2 regions of the Paenibacillus sp. UNC217MF genome follow, and region 1 is predicted to be linked to the other one. Evidence: riboswitches for the same ligand, from Rfam matches in the RefSeq annotation. Region 1 holds a riboswitch; the other holds the start of a gene.
The links. A riboswitch is a leader RNA that binds a small molecule or an ion and turns the genes downstream of it on or off. The one in region 1 is predicted to bind S-adenosylmethionine.

Region 1 (6,882 bases):
CCGCAGTGCACGTGTAAGCTTCCCTTTGCGTCTGCGTCTGGACTCACTAGAACCGGTTTCATCTCCACCGTTGAGCAGCTGCTGGCAGTATTCCTCAATTTTACGGCGTTCCTCTTCACTGTATTTCGAATCCTTTGCAATTAAGGAAGCAAGAAGCAGCCTTTCTTTTTGGGACAGAATAAATTCAGCAACTGCCTTGGCCGCTCTATTCCATACATCTTGTCCTTGTGTAGACAGTTGAAAACCTGGCAAGATGCCCCGGCATGTAATCCAAGCCGTCTGCCCTTCAGACCATTGCTGGAATTCAACGCCATTCGGCTGTTTATGTAAATCGCTCAGCTCCTGCTGCAGCAAATCAGTCAGCGTTACTGCGTCACATTCGGATCGCAGCGGCAACGAGATCGTGAACAACTCCATGAGCCCACTCCTTTCTGTTCCTTCTTAAGTATATGGGGTCATGAATGGAGATATACGAAGACGAATCTGGAAAACAGAGGACGCTCGCATTCCTTCTGGCATTATTGCCAAAAATAAAAAAACACCTGCTGGCTATCCTCACGGAAAGTCCAGCAGGTGTACTGCTTCATTTTCAATTGACGCCTAATTCTGCATAACAAAATCTTTGGCAACCGTTGCATGTTCATCGTCGAACACACGCAAAATATTATATTTCGTATCACGCTGCGCAGGAATCTTGCCCGCTTCGCGGATAAGCTGCAGCGTGCTCCCGATGTTTACTTTATGTGTAGCACCAGCAGCCGATACGACATTCTCCTCAATCATCGTGCTGCCGAAGTCATTGCAGCCGAAGCTTAGCGTCTTCTTGCCAATTTCCGGCCCCATCGTTACCCATGAAGCTTGGAAGTTCGGAATATTATCTAGGAACAAGCGGCTGATCGCGAGTGTCTTCAAATACTCTTCAGGCGATACGCGCTCTGCCTTCATGTTCGTGTTGTCCGGTTGGAATGTCCATGGAATGAACGCAAGGAAGCCCTTGGAAGGATGGCCGTTCTGCATGCATTCATCTTGTGCTGTACGAATGCGCTCCAAGTGAAGTGCACGCTCTTCCAGCAGCTCGCCGAAGCCGATAACCATCGTGCCCGTTGTATTCATGCCGACCTTATGGGCAGTTTGCATGACGTCCATCCAATCACGCCATGAACCCTTCAAGCGACTGATCTTCCGGCGAGTACGGTCGTCCAAAATTTCAGCGCCGCCGCCCGGCAGCGAGTCAAGACCCGCTTCATGAATTTGACGGATTACCTCTTCTAGAGATAGTCCATTCGAGACTTCCTTCATCTTCATAATCTCCGCAGGAGAGAAGGAGTGCATTGTAATACTTGGGAACCGTTTCTTAATTTCGCGAAGCAGATTCGTATAATAGCTGAATGGAAGCTCTGGGTTTGTTCCGCCCTGCATCAGAATCTCAGTTCCGTCTACATCGATCGTTTCCTGAATCTTCTGGAAGATGACTTCATCAGGAAGCACGTAACCTTCCTTCGAACCCGGAGCACGGTAGAAGGCACAGAATCTGCAGTACGTATCACAAATATTTGTATAATTGACATTGCGCCCAATTACAAATGTAGCAATCGGATCTGGATGCCATTTCTTCATAATTTGGTCGGCAGCTGCCCCCATTTTCTCGATCTGATCAGATTCGAACAAGGTCACGCAATCGTCTGTATTCAATCGTTCACCACGAAGCGCTTTGTCCAAAATGCGGTCTATCGGTGACATCGTCACAGTCACTTCCCCTCTCATATGTTGCCTTACACTCTCGTATATAAAGCGAAGTAGACCCCGCTCACGGCGGGGTTTAATTGTACGGATTATTGCACATGCTGCTTCATCATCTAGTTGTGCATTGTATCGCTCAAGAAGCAGCTTCACTAAATAATCGTAACATACATCGCCCATAAAAAACAGCACCCTTCCAAGAGAAGGGTGCTGGATAGAATCGGTTATTTGGATAACGCCTGATCCAAATCCGCAATCAAATCCTCGACATGTTCAAGCCCAACAGAGAAGCGGAGCAATCCATCCGTAATTCCACGCTGCAGACGAACTTCATGCGGCATTGCTGCGTGAGACATCATGGCAGGATAAGACAAGATGCTCTCAACAGCGCCAAGGCTGACTGCCACAAGCGGGATTGTCACGTTGTTCAGCACTTGCTTCGCCCGTTCGCCAGAACCCACATCGAATGATACCACTGCTCCGTATCCCAGTGATTGCTTCTCATGCACCTCACGGCCAGGATGATCGGCTAGACCAGGGTAATAGACGTCAGCAATGTCTGACCGTTCACTCAGCCACAGTGCAAGGCGGCGGGCGCTCTGCTCACTCTGATTCATCCGAGCTTCCAATGTCTTCATGCCTCTCATCAGCAGCCAGCTGTCCTGAACCCCAAGCACAGCGCCAAGGCCATTCTGCAATTGCTTCACACGGCGTCCAAGACTCTCGTTGGCTGTAACTGCCAGACCTGCGAGCACATCACTGTGTCCGCCCAAGAACTTGGTGGCACTATGTAAGACTAGATCAACACCAAGCTCAATTGGACGCTGATGATAAGGGGTCATGAACGTATTATCCAGCATGGTGAGCAGACCCTTTTCCTTGGCCCATGCGGTCACTTCTGCAATATCCGTAATTTTGAGCGTCGGGTTGGACGGTGTCTCCATATAGACAGCCTTCGTATTTGGACGAAGCGCAGTCTTCACCTGCTCAATGTCGGTCATATCCACTAAAGTAGACTCAATGTTCAACCGGTTTAAGATGGAGGTCAGGAGACGGTACGTTCCACCATACACATCTTCCGTTACGATAACATGATCTCCTGCCGATAACAGCAAGAATGTCGATGAGATCGCTGCCATCCCTGATGCGAAGGCAAATCCATTCGTTCCGCCCTCGAGCAGAGCAATATATTGCTCCAATGCCTCACGTGTTGGATTGCCAGAGCGAGAGTAATCGTACTGAGGCGGATTGTAAATGTCCTCATGATGGAATGTCGTAGCTTGGTAAATCGGGACACTGGAAGCTCCCGTACCGGCATCGATCTCACCGCCAAAATGGATCAGCTTCGTCGCAAACCGACGTGATTGCTTGCCTAACTGACCGTCTGATGCTTGATTCGAATTCTGCTCACTCATCTCCGTTATCCCTCCACTTCTACTCTAGCCGCTTCTATCGCTTGCTCCAAGTCAGCGATTAGGTCATCAACATGTTCAATTCCAACCGAGAATCTTAGCAAGCGATCGTCTACACCAATCTGATCCCGAATCTCCTGCGGAATATCCGCATGGGTCTGAACCGCCGGATAAGTCATCAGCGACTCTACCCCACCCAAGCTCTCCGCGAAGGCGATCAATTTCAAGTGGCGCAGGATCGGCTCTACATAAGCTGCATTCTTCAAGCGGAAGGAGAAGATGCCTGTGTTGCCCGACGATTGGCGCTGTTGAATCTCATATCCCGGATGCTGCTCGAGTGCAGGATAATACACATTGTCGATGGCGGGATGCTCTAGCAGCCATTCGGCAATGCGGGTTGCGTTGTACTGATGCCGCTCCATACGAAGGGCAAGTGTCTTCATGCCTCGCATCAATTGATAGGAGTCCGATGGGCTCAGGACAGCTCCGATCGAATTATGCAGGAAGGCGATTTCTTCCGATAACTGCTCCCCTTTCGTTACGATCAGACCAGCAAGCACATCATTATGTCCGCCCAAGTACTTCGTTGCGCTGTGGACTACCATATCTGCCCCAAGTTCAATCGGGCGTTGGAAAAATGGCGTTAGCAGCGTATTATCAACGATAGTGAGAATTCCATGAGCCTTCGCCCACGCCGCTACCTTCTCGATATCCGTTATCATCATCAAGGGGTTCGTAGGCGTCTCTATAAAGACAGCCTTCGTCTGCGGTGTTCTTACAGACTCAAGCGCATCAAAATCATTCGTATCTACATAAGAGGCCGTCACGCCGAAACGAGACATAATCCGCTCCAGCAGACGATAAGTGCCACCGTACAAATCGAGGGAAACAATCAGATGATCGCCTTGACTGAACATCGCGAACAATGTCTGTAATGCAGCCATCCCAGAACTACAGGCAAATCCGGCATCCCCACATTCCAAAGCAGCCGCCGCTTCCTCTAGAACAGTACGAGTCGGGCTCTTCGTCCGAATATAATCAAACCCAGTGCTCTGTCCAAGCTTCGGATGCCTGAATGCAGTTGCTTGGTAAATCGGATAATTAATAGCTCCTGTTTTTGGTTCATGAACCGATCCAATTTGAGCTAATCGACTTTCGATGCGGTAGTTCTCTTCGTTGCGTTCGATCATAGTTGATGAGCCCCTTCCTTGCGCGGTACGGCTTTGCCCAATTCGTAAGGTGTTTCTTGATATACGTAGTAGTTCAGCCAATTTGAGAAGAGGAGGCTGGCATGCGCGCGCCAAGTGGAGTAAGGCTTGCGGGAAGGATCGTTATTCGGGAAATAATTTATCGGAATGTCCATCTCCATCCCCTTTGCAATATCGCGGTCATACTCCCACTTCAGTGTACAGGGATCGTATTCCGAATGACCGGTCACGAAAATTTGCTTCCCATCATGTGTCGCTACCAAATACACTCCTGCTTCTTCCGACTCCGCTAATATTTCTAACTCGGCAATCTTCGCGACATCCTCTCTCCGAAATTCCGTATGACGGGATTGCGGTACAAGAAACATCTCGTCGAAGCCGCGTGTCAGATTCACATTTTCCTTAGTTAGCACATGCTCGTATACACCGAAAATTTTCTGATCCAGTGCATATTTCGCAATTCCATAGTGATGATAGAGTCCCGCTTGTGATGCCCAGCAAATATGGAACGTGGAAGTTACATTCTCCTTAGACCATTCCATAATGCGGCACAACTCATCCCAATAGTCTACATCTTCAAACTTCATCTGTTCGACAGGAGCACCCGTAATGATCATGCCATCAAACTGCTCTCCTTCAATATCTTCAAATGTTTTGTAGAACGAAGATAGATGCTGTGCGGACGTATTTTTTGATGTATGGCTTGCTGGATGAAGGAGCGTCACCTCAACTTGCAGCGGCGTATTGCCCACTAAACGCAGGAGTTGGGTTTCCGTAGTCTCTTTCGTCGGCATCAAGTTGAGAATGATGATTCGCAGCGGACGAATATCTTGATGATAGGCTCTCGTTTCGTCCATGACGAAGATATTCTCCTGGGTCAAAATTTCTTTGGCCGGCAAATGATCCGGAATTTTAATCGGCATTGACGCTCTCCCCCTCGAAAATGGTAATTGGATGGTGTCGGCACATGAAATCACATTGGCCGCAACCGCAAACAGGCCTGACTTGAAACGGCACAAATGGCTAGAGACATACAAAAAAGACCTTCCTCGACTACGAGAAAGGTCATGTTATACATGCTCATGAGCCTCTCTCATCTGTCAGTAACGACTTCCATCGTCCCTGCAAGAATTAGCACCGTGCGTCGCGCTTCATACTGCGCATCGCCGGTTGCCGGGCTTCATCGGGCTTGTCCCTCCACCTACTCTTGATAAGATTGCTTATATGAATATTCATTTGATTTGGCCTTGGTAATAATGTACGGCAAAGAGAAGCTGTTCGTCAAGAGGTGAACACAACAAAAAATCACGATTCCACCCCCTTCGCATACGATACATTATTGACGAATTCCGGCAATGGATTTTGTCTTGAAAGGTTGAAGTACGAGCGTTATACTTAACAAGGTGCGTCGAAGCCTTACTTAATTATTAGAATCGAAGGCAACAATCGTTCCTTCACTGGACGCATGATATATAAAGTCACGTACAATTATTCAAGCTGAGGTGAGTTCGGATGGATGGCGACCCGAGGTCGTTCCGTAGTACGTACGTACAACCGAATATTACGATTCGACAGGCAGCGGCAAGTTCGCAGTCCAATGTCGGGATTCGTGCCTCTGCAGAGAACCTAGTTCACTAATTGTGCCTAGGCTTATATCACGTGCGCGAACGACGGACTGCGCATGCCCAGCCTTGTTTCGAGTCGTCTGGTAACATTTAGACGATGCGCATGTCGCAATGGCGACAGCGTCAAGGAGTGAGTGCAATGAAAATCCGTCTGGTCAACGAGGGCGTCTTCACGACTGAGGAAGATATCAATGTCACATTAACACCGCCAGAGAATGGCTTCTACTGGATCGATGCTGACATTGAGGATTTGGTCGTTCTGCAGCCATTATTCAACATGCATGATTTGGCAGTTGAGGACTGTATGAGTGAAGAAGAGCAGCGTCCCAAAATCGAAATTTATGAAGGTCATTATTTTATCGTGTTCAACAGCATTCGCTTTGACGATGAAGAGATCTTTTTACGCTCATTGAACATTTTCCTCGGCAAACATTTCATTATTACCGTAACGAAGCAGAAGATTAACGAGCTGCGTATGGTGAAGCCTGTATTGTGGGAGCAGCAAGCGAGTACGCCTGACCTTATGCTCTACCTGCTCATTGACTTGGTTGTCGACAACTACTTCACAGTAGGAGATCGAATTGAAGCGAAGATCGACAAGCTTGAGGAAGAGCTCATTATGAGCACGAAGAAAGAACATCTCAATGAAATCATCAGCTTGCGAAGTGAGATTCTGTGGCTCAAGAAGGGTCTTGGCCCTCAAAAAGAGGTACTGCTTGTCCTCTATCGTAAGGAATTGCGGCTGATCGGCGATGACCTGCAGAAGTACTTCCAGGATATTTACGAGAATGCCGTCAAAGTATCGGAGACATTCGAAACGTTCCGCGACCTCATGGGCAACTTACGTGAGTCTTATCAGCTTAGCATTGCGAATCGCGCAAACGATATTATGAGAGT
Region 2 (6,882 bases), on a different contig from region 1:
TGAGCACTTGCTTGAACGCACCGCCGCCGCCAATGATAAGAATGATCGTTGCGGTAGGAGCGAGACATTCGCTGGTGAAGCGGGATATCTCTTCCTTCTTGAAGCCGCGCGCATAACCGAGCGAGAAGAAGGAGAAGACGACTGCAATCAGAAGCGCGATAATTTCATGGCCGATGAATTTGCACAGTACGGCTAAGCTGCTAATGCCTTCAGGATCGATGATGTCTGCGACGGAGCCAATCAGCATAAGAATGACAGGCAGCAAAATGGTGAACAGCGTAATGCCGAAGCTTGGGAGCGGCCGATCACTCTTCTGCGCGAATTGCTCAGCGAGCTTCGCTGGCGGCTGTAATTGAATGCGTTTACCAATAAACTTGCCGAATAGCGGCCCTGCGATAATTGCTGTTGGTATTCCGACGAGCAGAGAGTAGAGAATCGTACGACCGAGATCCGCTTGATAAGCGTCGATGGCAATCATCGGTGCCGGATGCGGTGGTACGAGTCCATGTACGGTAGATAGCCCCGCCAAGATTGGAATGCCGATCTGCAGCAATGATTTGTTTGTTTTGCGTGCTACAGTGAACACAATTGGAATTAATAGTATTACACCAACTTCAAAAAATACCGGGATACCTACAATAAAACCAACAAGGAGCATTGCCCAGTGAACGCGTGCTTCTCCGAATTTATCAATAAGGGTAGTGGCGATTTGCTCTGCACCGCCGGATTCTGCCATCATCTTGCCCAGCATGGTACCGAGCGCAATGACAATGGCTATCGTGCCAAGTGTGCCGCCAAGGCCTTGTGTAATCGATTGCACAACATCTTGCGGTTTCATGCCTGTTAACAGACCGAGCATTAATGCTGATATAAGCAACGTCACGAAAGGATTCCATTTTAGCTTGGCAATGAACACAATGAGAAATACGATGATAAGCAGTGTCCAAAATAGTAATGTCACATTGTGACTCATTCCGAATAGTGTGCTCATGATGTACGAGCCTCCTTTTGAAAAGTGCCGATTGTTATGAATGATTCCAAATATAGCGTTTCCAAAACAAACTTGGATACTTGTCGACAACTTAAAATTAAAAAAACTTTGTATCCTTGCAGCTTGCCGTTATGAATGCGGCAAGCTGACATGCAAGGTACGGTTCGAGTCGGCGAAGTAGGCTGAGACAACCTGCTGGATCGTATGAGTATCCTTCGACTGGAGTCCTCTTACGATCGTACGGTGTTTTTCAATTACAGTGAACAGCTTCGCTTCTCCCTCAGAGAATATTTCTTCCGTTGTCATCAGCATGACGGTCTTCACGATCAGTCGAATGCTCGTCCACAGATGCATGATGCGTTTATGCTCCGCTGCAGCAATGATCGCTTCATGGAACGATAAATCCTGATAAGCGAATTCAACGGCATCATTGTACTTAACCGCGAGTTCCATCTTGTCGATAATCTGCAGAAGCGTCAGAATCAGACCATCTGTGTTCACGATGGCGAGCCGCTGCTGGACAAAGCTCTCAATGAGATAGCGAACATCGTACAGTTCTTCGACGTCGATAAGACTAAGCCCTAAGACAACAGCACCCATGCGCTCCAAGCGGATAAGCCCTTCGTTAGAGAGCGTTTTCAATGCTTCGCGAACGGGAGAGCGGCTGGTGCCGAAGTCGGCAGCCACTCGATTCTCCGATATAATTTCGCCCGGCTTGATGGAGCCGTTAATAATTTGCAATCGCAGCTCACAGGCGATGGATTCCCCAAGGGATGCGCCCTGCAGCCACTGTTTCGGATAGTGTATCATGCGTGAACTCTCCTCATGATTGGTTTCCTGAACCCATATCTTTACTTTACAGATTTGGTTCTGATTGTACCACGGTGCTGCATGGCGCGACCATCGGGCTTGTGGTGATTCTATCTTCGCTATCGAAATAGGAACTGACTATTCCTTCGTTACCACTTGATGTCCGCCGAACTCATTGCGCAGTGCAGCAACTACCTTACCGTGGAAGGAATCGGACTCAAGCGAACGATATCTCATGAAGAGGGACATCGCGATAACGGGTGCGCTTGCTTGCAGCTCCAGTGCAGTTTCCACTGTCCATTTGCCTTCGCCAGAGCTTTGCATAACGCCGCGAATGCTGTCCAGCTTCGGATCTTTGGAGAAAGCATTTTGCGTCAGATCCATCAACCAGCTGCGGATAACCGATCCGTTGGACCATACGCGTGCAACTTGTTCGTAATCGAAATCGAAGTCGCTCTTGTCCAATACTTCGAAGCCTTCCGCGATCGCCTGCATCATTCCATATTCAATACCGTTGTGAACCATTTTCAGGAAATGTCCACTTCCGCTCTTGCCTGCATACAAATATCCTTGATCTACCGCAATGTCCTTGAACAGTGGCTCAAGTGTAGCGAATACTTCTTGGTTGCCGCCAATCATGAAGCAGCCGCCTTCAGCTGCGCCAGATACTCCGCCGGATGTTCCGATATCGAAGTAATGGGCACCCAGTGCATGCACTTTCTCGCCTCTAGCGATGGATTGTTTATAATGTGAATTTCCTCCGTCAATGACAATGTCTCCTGGAGAGAGAAGAGGAAGCAGTGTGTCAACCACTTGATCCACGATTTCTCCAGCTGGAACCATCATCCAGATGATCTTTGGAGCATCCAGCTTCGATACGAGTTCTTCAATTGTATCTGCAGGAATTGCTCCTAGGTCAGCTGCTTTTTGACGTTGTTCAGCATTTACATCAAAAGCGACTACCTGATGCTTGTGCTGCAATATGTTATCTACGAGGTTGAAACCCATTTTTCCAAGGCCAATCATGCCTAATTTCATGCTGTATTCACTCCTGTGATCATGCTGTAAAGTACAACAAGTATACTTGTATACAACTTAGTGTGATCTTATCTTACTGTCTTCTTGCCTATCTGTAAAGTGGAAGTTGTAAGCGCTATATCTCTGTTCGGGGGGATGCAGTCTCATTTAGAGTGATTCTTAGTGGCGGAAATTATGTATCTATATTGTACGTGTGGAGAAAATCTTGACACAGCAGGAAATAGTCAACACCGTCCATGCCAGGAGATGATCGGTCTGATTGAGAAAGGGGAATTTAATCCATCTCTCCGGCTATCATCATGATCACGAAGACATTAACGATTATTCAGAGAATGTGTTGATGTGTTAGGATACCAAAGAAGTAAATGATGTGATGTAAGGTACTCGCTGTGTGAGCGCATTGCATGTATATATTCCCAGTGCTATTTTAAGAATAAATAAGGAGTCGGCGGCAACCGCCCCCTACACAATAGCCGCTTTTAAGGGCGGAAGGCTTTTTGGAGCATAAATAGACCGCATCCTTTGACCTAGGGCGGTCTATTTATGTTTGTTGAAGTGCTGTTTCTGAAAGTGAAATGAAAATATTGTTGACAACTCATATTTTCAGATGTATTATCTTCAACAACAAATGACAACTTCATACTACCTTATCAAGAGTGACTGAGGGACTAGGCCCTATGACGTCCGGCAACCTTACCAGTGAGTAAACGGTGCTAAATCCTACGGAATGATTCCATTCTGAGAGATAAGTGTGGCGATACTGCCAATTCAGCCTCTTTCTCTCTTAGGGAAAGAGGCTTTTTAGTTTTCATCCAGGTGATAGCAACAGAATGGCGGGGTGTGTGAAATGATTGAAATTCGGAGTTTGGTTAAGGAGTACCGAAGCAAGACATCGAACGTCATCGGCGTAAATAACGTCTCTCTTCGAATCAATAGGGGAGAAATTTACGGGATTATTGGACGAAGTGGTGCTGGGAAAAGCTCGTTGCTGCGCTGCATCAACTTGCTGGAGGAACCTACATCTGGGAGTATCCTCGTCGATGGCGTTGACTTGACGAAGCTGCAAGGAGAGAGTTTGCGACAGGCAAGACTGAAGATCGGCATGATCTTTCAGCACTTTCATCTTATCCGCTCCAAGACGGTATTCGAGAATATCGCATTTGCTCTGAAGGCCAACAACAAGTCGAAGGCAGAGATTGAACCGCGTGTCCTTGAATTGCTTGACATGGTTGGTTTGGCTGACAAGCGAGATGTATATCCTGCTCAGCTCAGCGGCGGGCAGAAGCAGAGAGTAGGTATCGCCAGAGCGCTGGCCAATGAACCGCATGTGCTGCTGTGTGATGAAGCAACGTCTGCGCTGGATCCTGAGACGACTCAGTCAATCTTGGAGCTGCTGAAGAAAATCAATCGTCAGCTTAACCTGACGATTGTATTGATTACGCACGAAATGGAAGTGGTGAAGGACGTCTGTGACCGGATGGCGGTGATGCAGAACGGCAATGTGGTAGAAGAGGGGCCGGTATATAACATTTTCTCTGATCCACAGCATCCGATGACCCGCTCGTTCATCAGCAGTCTGTTCCAATTCAATCTTCCAGAACGATTGATTGAGCATTGCAAGGGAACGATCGTGAAGATTCACTTCGTGGCGCCGCAAGCAGAGGAAGCAATCATTACTGATGTAATGACGAACTTCAAGGTTAGAGCAAATATTTTGCATGGCAAAATTGAATACATCCATGACAACCCGCTAGGCATTCTGATCTTGGAGCTGAATGGAGAAGTATCAGAGCTGCGGCAAGCACTCGACTACATCAAAAAACGAACCTATCGATTGGAGGTCATCCATCATGCTGAGTGATTCGATCATCCAACTGCTGCCGGACTTGGGCAAGGCATTTGTCCAGACGCTCTATATGGTTGGAATTTCGCTGTTTGCTGCCATAATTCTGGGTCTTCCCATTGGAATTCTATTATTTGTAACCGATAAGGGGCTATTCCTCGAAAATGCGTTTACGAAAAATGTGCTAGGCTTCATCGTCAACATGATTCGCTCAATTCCGTTCATCATCTTGCTGGTGACACTGCTGCCGCTGACGAAGCTCATTGTCGGTTCAACGATAGGCCCGACGGCTGCTTCGGTATCGCTCTCGATTGCGGCAATTCCGTTCTTCGCCCGCTTGGTAGAGACGGCGCTGCGCGAGATTGACAAAGGTGTCATCGAAGCGGCAATCTCCATTGGTGCAACACCATGGATGATCATTAGGGATGTACTTCTCCCTGAAGCGAAGCCAGGCATCATCCAAGGCGTGAACATTACAGCAATCAGCCTTGTCGCTTATTCGGCAATGGCTGGTACAGTCGGTGGAGGTGGAATCGGCGATTTGGCGATTCGGTTCGGTTACTATCGCTACGACAACACTGTAATGTTTACCACGGTAATCATTCTAATCTGCTTGGTGCAGATCATTCAGTACGGAGGAGACTTTATTGCAAAGAAAGTAGACAAGCGATAATGCATTCGCTGTCGATCATTTGAAGTCAACCGTTACGAAGCAACGGAAGAAAAATATCAAGATCACGCCGTCTTTTTGGTATTGAAAAAGGGACATAAGGCACCAAATCCATACAAAAAACATATACGGAGGTCATCAACATGAAGAAAACAGCTCTTATTCTTTCTCTTATTCTAGCAATTGGCTTGCTGGCTGGATGCGGCAGCAAAGACGCATCAACGGGTTCAGGAGACGCAAAGCAGGAAGAAAGCAAAGCAATCAAGATCGGCGCAACAGCAGGCCCTTATAGCGATATGATAACGAAGGCGATTAAGCCGATATTGGAGAAGAAAGGCTATTCCATTGAGTTGGTTGAATTCGGAGATTATGTGCAGCCGAACCTGGCATTGTCGAATGGGGATTTGAATGCGAACCTGTTCCAGCACAAAATCTACATGGAGAACTTTGCAAAAGAAAATAAAATTGAATTGTCCGAGCTTATTTCGGTACCGACGGCACCAATGGGCATCTACTCGTCTAAGTTCAAATCTTTGGATGAAGTTGCTGACGGAAGTACAGTAGCGATTGCGAACGATCCGACGAACCTGGCGCGTACATTGGGCTTGCTGCAAGATGCAGGACTCATTACCGTGAACAAGGACATCGATCCACTGCGTGTATCGGAGAAGGACGTGAAGGACAATCCGAAGCATCTTGTTCTACAGCCAATCGAGGCTGCTCAGCTTCCGCGCGCAGTAGACAGCGCTGACCTGTCTCTTGTTCCGGGCAACTTCGCACTTGCTGCGAAAATGAACCTGCTCGATGCTCTGAAGCTCGAAAATATGCCGGATGATTACCGCAATCGTGTCGTTGTGAATACAGCTGATTTGGACAAGCAATTCGCGAAGGACTTGAAGGAAGCTGTTGAATCTGCCGAATTCGAGAAAACAATAGATGAACAGTTCAAAGGCTTCGGCAAACCAGAGTGGATGCTGAAAAGGAAGTGACATCGATGAAGAAGGAAGAGCAATCTATCGTCGTTAGAGGTACGCCGGCAGTCTATCATTGTGAAGCGGGCATTTTGGACAAGCTAGATACATTATTGGCACCGTATCAATACAAGCGAGTGATTGTCGTGCATGGTGATCGCTCCTTGGAGGCGGCGCAGCCCTATTGGCCGAAGGAGACGAACACAACACTGTTATATCTCCGTTATCAAGGGGAATGCACATTGCAGGAAGCGCACCGGATTGCATGCTATGCACAGGCCGAACGAGCGGATGCCATTCTTGGACTCGGCGGCGGCAAGGTAATGGACTTGGTCAAGGCAGCAGGCAATACATCGGGGCTGGATACGATTCTCGTGCCAACGCTCGCCTCGAATTGTGCAGCATGGACGCCGCTCAGCGTGTTCTATAACGAAGAAGGACAATTTACACACTATACCGTTTTTCCGAAAAGCACACTTATGGTGCTGCTTGAACCACGCATTGCCTTGCATGCACCTGTTGATTATCTGCGTGCAGGGATTGCCGATACATTAGCGAA

Region 2: another riboswitch for S-adenosylmethionine. It lies ahead of BP95_RS0110840 (methionine ABC transporter ATP-binding protein); the one in region 1 lies ahead of metA (homoserine O-acetyltransferase MetA).

What each region holds. Positions count from the first base shown of each region.
Region 1 covers NZ_JMLT01000010.1:179,519-186,400, reverse strand. Annotated here, with positions in the region: gene ytxC (putative sporulation protein YtxC) at 1-417, opposite strand, end outside; gene mqnC (cyclic dehypoxanthinyl futalosine synthase) at 601-1,740, opposite strand; gene BP95_RS0108135 (aminotransferase class V-fold PLP-dependent enzyme) at 1,965-3,155, opposite strand; gene BP95_RS0108130 (aminotransferase class I/II-fold pyridoxal phosphate-dependent enzyme) at 3,161-4,342, opposite strand; gene metA (homoserine O-acetyltransferase MetA) at 4,339-5,283, opposite strand; SAM riboswitch class I at 5,451-5,577, opposite strand; gene corA (magnesium/cobalt transporter CorA) at 6,125-6,882, shown strand, end outside.
Region 2 covers NZ_JMLT01000017.1:93,533-100,414, reverse strand. Annotated here, with positions in the region: gene BP95_RS0110855 (GntP family permease) at 1-991, opposite strand, end outside; gene BP95_RS0110850 (GntR family transcriptional regulator) at 1,121-1,798, opposite strand; gene gnd (phosphogluconate dehydrogenase (NAD(+)-dependent, decarboxylating)) at 1,940-2,839, opposite strand; SAM riboswitch class I at 3,484-3,591, shown strand; gene BP95_RS0110840 (methionine ABC transporter ATP-binding protein) at 3,687-4,700, shown strand; gene BP95_RS0110835 (methionine ABC transporter permease) at 4,690-5,355, shown strand; gene BP95_RS0110830 (MetQ/NlpA family ABC transporter substrate-binding protein) at 5,496-6,341, shown strand; gene BP95_RS0110825 (iron-containing alcohol dehydrogenase family protein) at 6,347-6,882, shown strand, end outside.